Roseibium sp. Sym1: one gene and its partner. The protein of the gene in region 2 binds, or shares a complex with, the protein of the main gene of each other region. Links are inferred from orthologs where the notes say so. Each region holds a gene or a part of one and is shown on either strand. Other genes may lie near its edges.

The links.
Region 1: the proteins of accC (region 2) and accD are in contact, whole or in part, in a solved structure (PDB 8UXZ), measured with the Escherichia coli proteins. The link is inferred for Roseibium sp. Sym1 from one-to-one orthologs.

What each region holds. Positions count from the first base shown.
Region 1 is NZ_CP114786.1:1,639,011-1,642,158, forward strand. What follows is about bases 1-2,825. They hold accD (acetyl-CoA carboxylase, carboxyltransferase subunit beta), read right to left. Parts: upstream 1,981-2,825; coding sequence 1,021-1,980; downstream 1-1,020. Other genes in these bases: O6760_RS07430 (bifunctional folylpolyglutamate synthase/dihydrofolate synthase), read right to left, coding at 1-883; trpA (tryptophan synthase subunit alpha), read right to left, coding at 2,070-2,825. Also shown: more of trpA, read right to left, coding at 2,826-2,903; O6760_RS07445 (hypothetical protein), read right to left, coding at 3,048-3,148.
Region 2 is NZ_CP114786.1:4,675,654-4,678,783, forward strand. The notes cover bases 275-3,081. They hold accC (acetyl-CoA carboxylase biotin carboxylase subunit), read right to left. Parts: upstream 2,448-3,081; coding sequence 1,101-2,447; downstream 275-1,100. Other genes in these bases: aat (leucyl/phenylalanyl-tRNA--protein transferase), read right to left, coding at 369-1,049; accB (acetyl-CoA carboxylase biotin carboxyl carrier protein), read right to left, coding at 2,463-2,933. UniProt on the Escherichia coli protein: This protein is a component of the acetyl coenzyme A carboxylase complex; first, biotin carboxylase catalyzes the carboxylation of the carrier protein and then the transcarboxylase transfers the carboxyl group to form malonyl-CoA.

The DNA of each region.
Region 1 (3,148 bases), 3.0 Mb from region 2 along the record:
GGGTGATCGGCTGCAGGCGCCCCGGCCAGTTGACGGCCTTCAGGCCCTGCGCGACGGTTGCCTCATCGGGCAGGAGCCCGGCATTCTTCAAGGCTGCGATGGCAAGCCCCGCATTGGCGAACTGGTGGCGGCCGCCCAGAACGGGCATCGGCAGATCGATCAGTTCATCCTCGTCCTGATAGGCCATCCGGCCCTGATCCGCCTGGGCGACAAAATCCTGGCCGAACACTTTCAGGGGGGCGCGGTTCCAGGCCGCCTGACGGGCAATGGTGGCCAGCGCCTCGTCTTCCTGGGCCGCGCAGATGACCGGCACGCCGGGCTTGATGATGCCGGCTTTTTCGGCGGCGATGACGGCCAGATCGTCGCCCAGGAACTTCTCGTGATCCATGGAGACCGGCGTGATCACCGTTGCCAGCGGATCATCGATGACATTGGTGGCGTCGAGCCGGCCGCCCAGTCCCACTTCCAGAAGGAGAATGTCGGCGGGATGTTCGGCAAACAGCAGCAGCGCCGCGGCGGTGGTGATCTCGAAAAAGGTGATCTCCTCGCCGCCATTGGCTTCTTCACAGCGGTGCAGAGCATCGTAGAGCACCGGATCGGAGACATAGCGACCATCGCTGCCGAGGCGGATGCGCTCGTTGAAGGAGACAAGATGCGGGGACGTGTAGACGTGACAGCGTTTGCCCGAGGCTTCCAGGATGGCGCGCATGGTCGCGGTCACCGAGCCCTTGCCGTTGGTGCCGGCAATATGGATGACCGGCGGCAGGCGGTGTTCCGGATGGCCGAGAGCAGCCAGCAGACGATGCATGCGGCCGAGGGAAAGATCGATTTCCTTCGGATGCAGGGCCAGCAGGCGGTCCAGAATTTTCGTGACTTGATCCAAGGCGCCCTCCGCAGGGTCCCTTTGTTCCGTTAAACGCTCTTTACGCCTTTACGGGATAGCCGAACCGGACACAAGCGGACGGTCTGGAAACGTCGCATCACGCCGTTTTCCCGACGTGTTCAGGCGATGCCGGCACCCTAGCTGGCCGGCTCGGCTGCTTTTTCCGCGGGTTGTTCGGGTTTTTCCTCCGGTTTTGCCTCGGCCTCCGGAGCCGGTTCCTTCGGCGCTTCAAGCTTCGGCAACTCGACCTCGCGCTTCATCAGGATGCCGCAGATACGCGCCAGCGTCTCGCGCATTTTCTGGCGCGGCACCACCATGTCGATCATGCCGTGATCGAGCAGGTATTCGGCGGTCTGGAAATCGTCCGGCAGTTTTTCGCGCACGGTCTGTTCGATCACGCGGCGGCCGGCAAAGCCGATCTGCGCGCCCGGCTCGGCAATGTGGACGTCACCAAGCATTGCGTAGGAGGCGGAGACACCGCCCGTGGTCGGGTTGGTCAGCACGACGATATAGGGCAGGCCGGCCTCGCGCAGCATCTGAACGCCCACGGTGGTGCGCGGCATCTGCATCAGGGAGAGAATGCCTTCCTGCATGCGGGCACCGCCCGAGGCGGCAAACATCACGAACGGGGTCTTGTCCTCGACCGCCTTCAGCATGCCCGCCAGGATCGCCTCGCCGGCGGCCATGCCGAGCGAGCCGGCGATGAAATCGAAATTCTGGACGGCCGCGGTGAAGTCCATGCCGTTGATCTGGCCCTGGGCGACCAGAACCGCCTCATCCTCGCCCGAGCGGGCACGGGCTTCCTTCAGGCGCTCGGAATAGCGCTTTGAATCGCGGAACTTGTGGGGATCGGCGTGAACCTCGGGGGTCTTGACGTTGGTGTACCTGCCGTCGTCGAACAGCGCTTCCAGGCGCTTGCGCGCAGGCATGCGCATGTGGTGGCCGGAATTCGGGATCACCCAGAGATTGGCTTCCAGATCCCGGTGAAACACCATCTCGCCGGTTTCCGGGCACTTGATCCAGAGGTTTTCCGGAACTTCGCGCTTCTTCCAGAGATCGCGGATCTTGGGGCGTACGATAGAGTTGATCCAGTTCACGTCAAACGCGTCCCGTTGTCTTCAAGAACACACGCGGTGCTCGGGTTGTCCATTGGCGGAGATATGGGGTCCGCCGGAATTCCTTCAATTCAGGCCGAGCGCGCGCGGGCGCAGCCGGAGGCCAGATCCGCGACAACGTCGGTCACGGCCTTGACGGTCCGGTCGGTCGCCTTGCCGGCCTCGTCGAGGCTCTCGCGAATGGCGTTGACCAGGACCGAACCGACGACGACACCATCGGCATCCTTGCCGATCACGGCAGCCTGGTCGGCGGTCTTGACGCCAAAGCCGACAGCCACGGGCAGGTCGGTATGTCCCTTGATCCGGTTGACCGCAGCCGTTACCCGGCCGGTATCGGCAATGTTGGCACCGGTGATGCCTGTCACCGAGACGTAATAGACGAAACCGGAGGTGTTTGCCAGAACGGCGGGCAGGCGCTTGTCGTCGGTGGTCGGCGTCGCCAGCCGAATGAAATTGAGCCCTGCCTCAAGCGCGGGAATGCACAACTCGTCATCGGCTTCGGCCGGAATATCGACGATGATGAAACCGTCCACGCCGGCGTCCTTGGCAACCTTTACGAATTTCTTCGGATCGCGCACATAGATCGGATTGTAATAGCCCATCAGGATGATCGGCGTGTCCTGGTCCTGCTTGCGGAAGGTGCGCACCATGTCCAGCGTCTTGTCCATGGTGTGACCGGCGGCCAGGGCCCGCTGGTTGCCCAGCTGGATCGGGATGCCCTCGGCCATCGGATCGGAAAACGGCATGCCCAGTTCAATGACATCGGCACCGGCGGCGGGAAGGGCGTTGAGGACGTCCTGGGAAGTCTTCAGGTCCGGATCGCCCGCGGTGACAAAGGTGACCAGGGCCGGCCGGCCGGCTTCCGCACAGGCTTTAAAACGGCGGTCGATACGCGTTTCCGTCATTCACTGCTACCCTTTTTGTGCTGTCCGGTGGGTCCGGAGCTTTCCCGTGTCTGCGATGTACGGGTGCAGTGCGGGCCATGTCAATCTATCTCGTGCACATTCAGGTGCCGGCAAGCGGATCGGAAGGCTTCGGCCGGGAGCGGCTTACCGGCTCGGGTAGTCGATCAGGCCGATGGCACGCAGGTCGGCATCGGCACGATAGATGTGCTCGCTGCCCATGGGACGCGCGCGGGTGGCCCGGGCAA
Region 2 (3,130 bases):
GGGGGCGCAGCGGTTCCTCGTATTCGGAAAAGGCCTTGTATGCCGAGAGGTTGAGCCCCCCCTCTGTCTCCTTCCGGAGACATCTCCCCCTCAAGGGGGGAGAGGGGAACAAGCGGCGAAACCTGTTTGCATACAGAGGCTCCTGCTTAACCGGACAGCAGTGGGTCAAGCCCTGCAATGACGAAGGGTGGAGTATTGGGCTACGGATGGCCCGCCTAACCGAACCACGCCCGCAATTTTCATCCCGGACGTCGCGCAGCGACAAGCCGGGACCCAGGACTCCCGGGCGGGGGCGATATACATCCGAGACGTCGTACGAAGAGTCCTGGGTCCCCGCTTGCGAACGGATGACACATGCGGGACCGGCCTTACCGCGCCGGCCAGTTGTCGAGGACGTCCAGCACTTCCTGGCCGCAGGCCTGCGGGGAGAGGGCGTAGAAGTCCGTTTCGAGTTTGAGCGCTTCCGACAGCCTCGTGTTGTAGTCGGCCTGGGAGACTTCCATCGTGCCGAACTTGCTGAGGTGCTCCGTCACGAATTGCGTGTCGAGCAGGGAATAGCCGCCGACGATCAGCCGGGCGACCAGATGTGCCAGGCAGACCTTGGAGGCGTCGGTGCGGAACGTGAACATGCTTTCGCCGAAGAACGCCCCGTTCAGGCTGACACCATAAAGGCCGCCGACCAGCTCGCCGTCCTGCCAGGCTTCGACCGTGTGGCAATAGCCCATCTCGAAGAGTTCGCCGTAAAGGCGGCGGATCTCTTTGTTGATCCAGGTTTTCTGCCGTCCGGGCATCGGTTCGGAGCAGCCGTCGATGACGCCCTGGAAGTCGGTGCTTACCCGGATTTCAAAGACGTCATTGCGGATCGTCCGGCGCAGGCGCCGGGGCAGGTGGAATCCGTCAAGGGGAAGAATGCCGCGGCGTTCCGGTTCCAGCCAGAACAGACCGGGGTCGTCCGCGGATTCGGCCATGGGAAACAGGCCGCAGGCATAGGCCTTCAGAAGCACCTGCGGGGTAATTTCCATCACGATGTCGTCTTTGTAACCAGCCATAAGGCCTCACTGTCCAGGCGCCAAGGGGCCCGGCCCCTTGGCCTTCAGCGGTCAGCTCGACTTTTCAGCCAGGTGTTTTTCCAGCCAGTGGATGTCGTACTGACCGTTCGCTATGTCCTGATTGTCCACCAGATCGCGGAAAAGCGGAATAGTCGACTTGATTTCGTCAACGACAAATTCGTCCAGGCACCGGCGCAGGCGCATCATGCACTCCACGCGGTTGCGGCCGTGCACGATCAGCTTGCCGATCAGGCTGTCGTAATAGGGCGGGATCTTGTAGCCCTGATAGACGCCGGAATCGACCCGCACCCCCAGTCCGCCCGGCGGATGGTAATAGGTGATCGTGCCCGGGGAAGGGGTGAAATTGACCGGGTCTTCCGCGTTGATACGGCATTCGATGGCATGGCCCTCGAACGTTATGTCGTCCTGGGTCATGTCCAGATCGCCGCCCGCGGCAATGCGGATCTGCTCGTTGACCAGGTCGATGCCGGTGATCATCTCGGTGACCGGGTGTTCCACCTGCAGACGGGTGTTCATCTCGATGAAATAGAACTCGCCGTTCTCGTAGAGGAACTCGACCGTGCCGACGCCGCGGTATTTCAGCTTGCGCATCGCAGTGGCGACGATTTCGCCGATCTCGTTGCGCTGGTCGGCATTGAGGCTCGGAGACGGGGCTTCCTCGAGGACCTTCTGGTGGCGACGCTGCAGGGAACAGTCGCGTTCGCCCAGATGGACCGCGTTGCCCTTGCCGTCACCCAGAACCTGGATCTCGATGTGCCTCGGCTTGCCGAGATACTTTTCCATGTAGAGCGCGTCGTCGCCGAAGGCAGCCTTTGCCTCGGAACGGGCGGTCGACAGGGCCGTGTCCAGCTCCGCTTCGCTCCTGGCTACCTTCATGCCGCGGCCACCGCCGCCGGCGGCGGCCTTGACCAGAACCGGATAGCCGATTTCACGGGCAATGGCATGCGCGTCATCGCTGAGCGTCACGGCACCGTCCGACCCCGGGACGACCGGAATGCCCAGGTCCTTTGCCGTCTGCTTGGCCTGGATCTTGTCACCCATGATGCGGATATGCTCCGCGGTCGGGCCGATGAACTCGATGTTATGAGCCTCAAGGATCTCGGCGAAACGGGCGTTTTCGGACAGGAAACCGTAACCCGGGTGGACTGCATCGGCGCCGGTGATCTCGCATGCGGCCAGAAGCTGCGGGATGTTCAGGTAGCTGTCACGTGCCGCGGGCGGACCGATGCACACGCTTTCGTCGGCAAGGCGCACATGCATGGCGTCGGCATCCGCAGTCGAATGCACGGCCACCGTCGAGATGCCGAGTTCCTTGCAGGCACGCAGGATGCGCAGCGCGATCTCGCCGCGATTGGCAATGAGAATTTTGGAGAACATGGCCACATCGGCTCCTTATTCGACGATGATGAGCGGTTCGCCGAATTCCACCGGCTGGGCATCGTCAACCAGGATCTGCTTCACGGTGCCGGACTTGGTGGAGGGAATGTGGTTCATGGTCTTCATGGCTTCGATGATCAGGATCGTCTGGCCCTCGGTGACCTTGTCGCCAACCTGAATGAACACGGGGGCACCGGGTTCCGGTGCAAGATAGGCCGTGCCCACCATCGGTGACGACACGGTGGTCCCCGACGAGGCCGGTTCCGCGGGAGCTGCGGGCGCAGCGGCCGGGGCCGCGGCTGCGGGAGCTGCGGCAGGTGCCGCCGGAGGCGCGACATTGACCGGCGCACTGATCGTCATCTGCCGGGCCACGCGAATGCGGGTGTCACCCTGTTCCAGTTCGATTTCCGAGAGATTTGTCTCGTCCAGCAGGACGGCGAGATCCCGGATCAGGGCCGTGTCGAATTTCTTGTTATCATTACGCATCATGTCGTTTGGCTCTCATACTCGGTCCGCAAGCAGCGCGGCAGGCCGGTCCACGGGATGACCGCTCCATGTGTTCATGGGGTCTGTCCCGTCTGTTCCGGAGCCCTCTGTCCTGCAGGGCTGTCAGAAACTTCCCGGTGAAACCGCGCTCCTTGCGCCGTCGCTTCCGGACGGACAAAGATCTTTTGGCCCGTCTC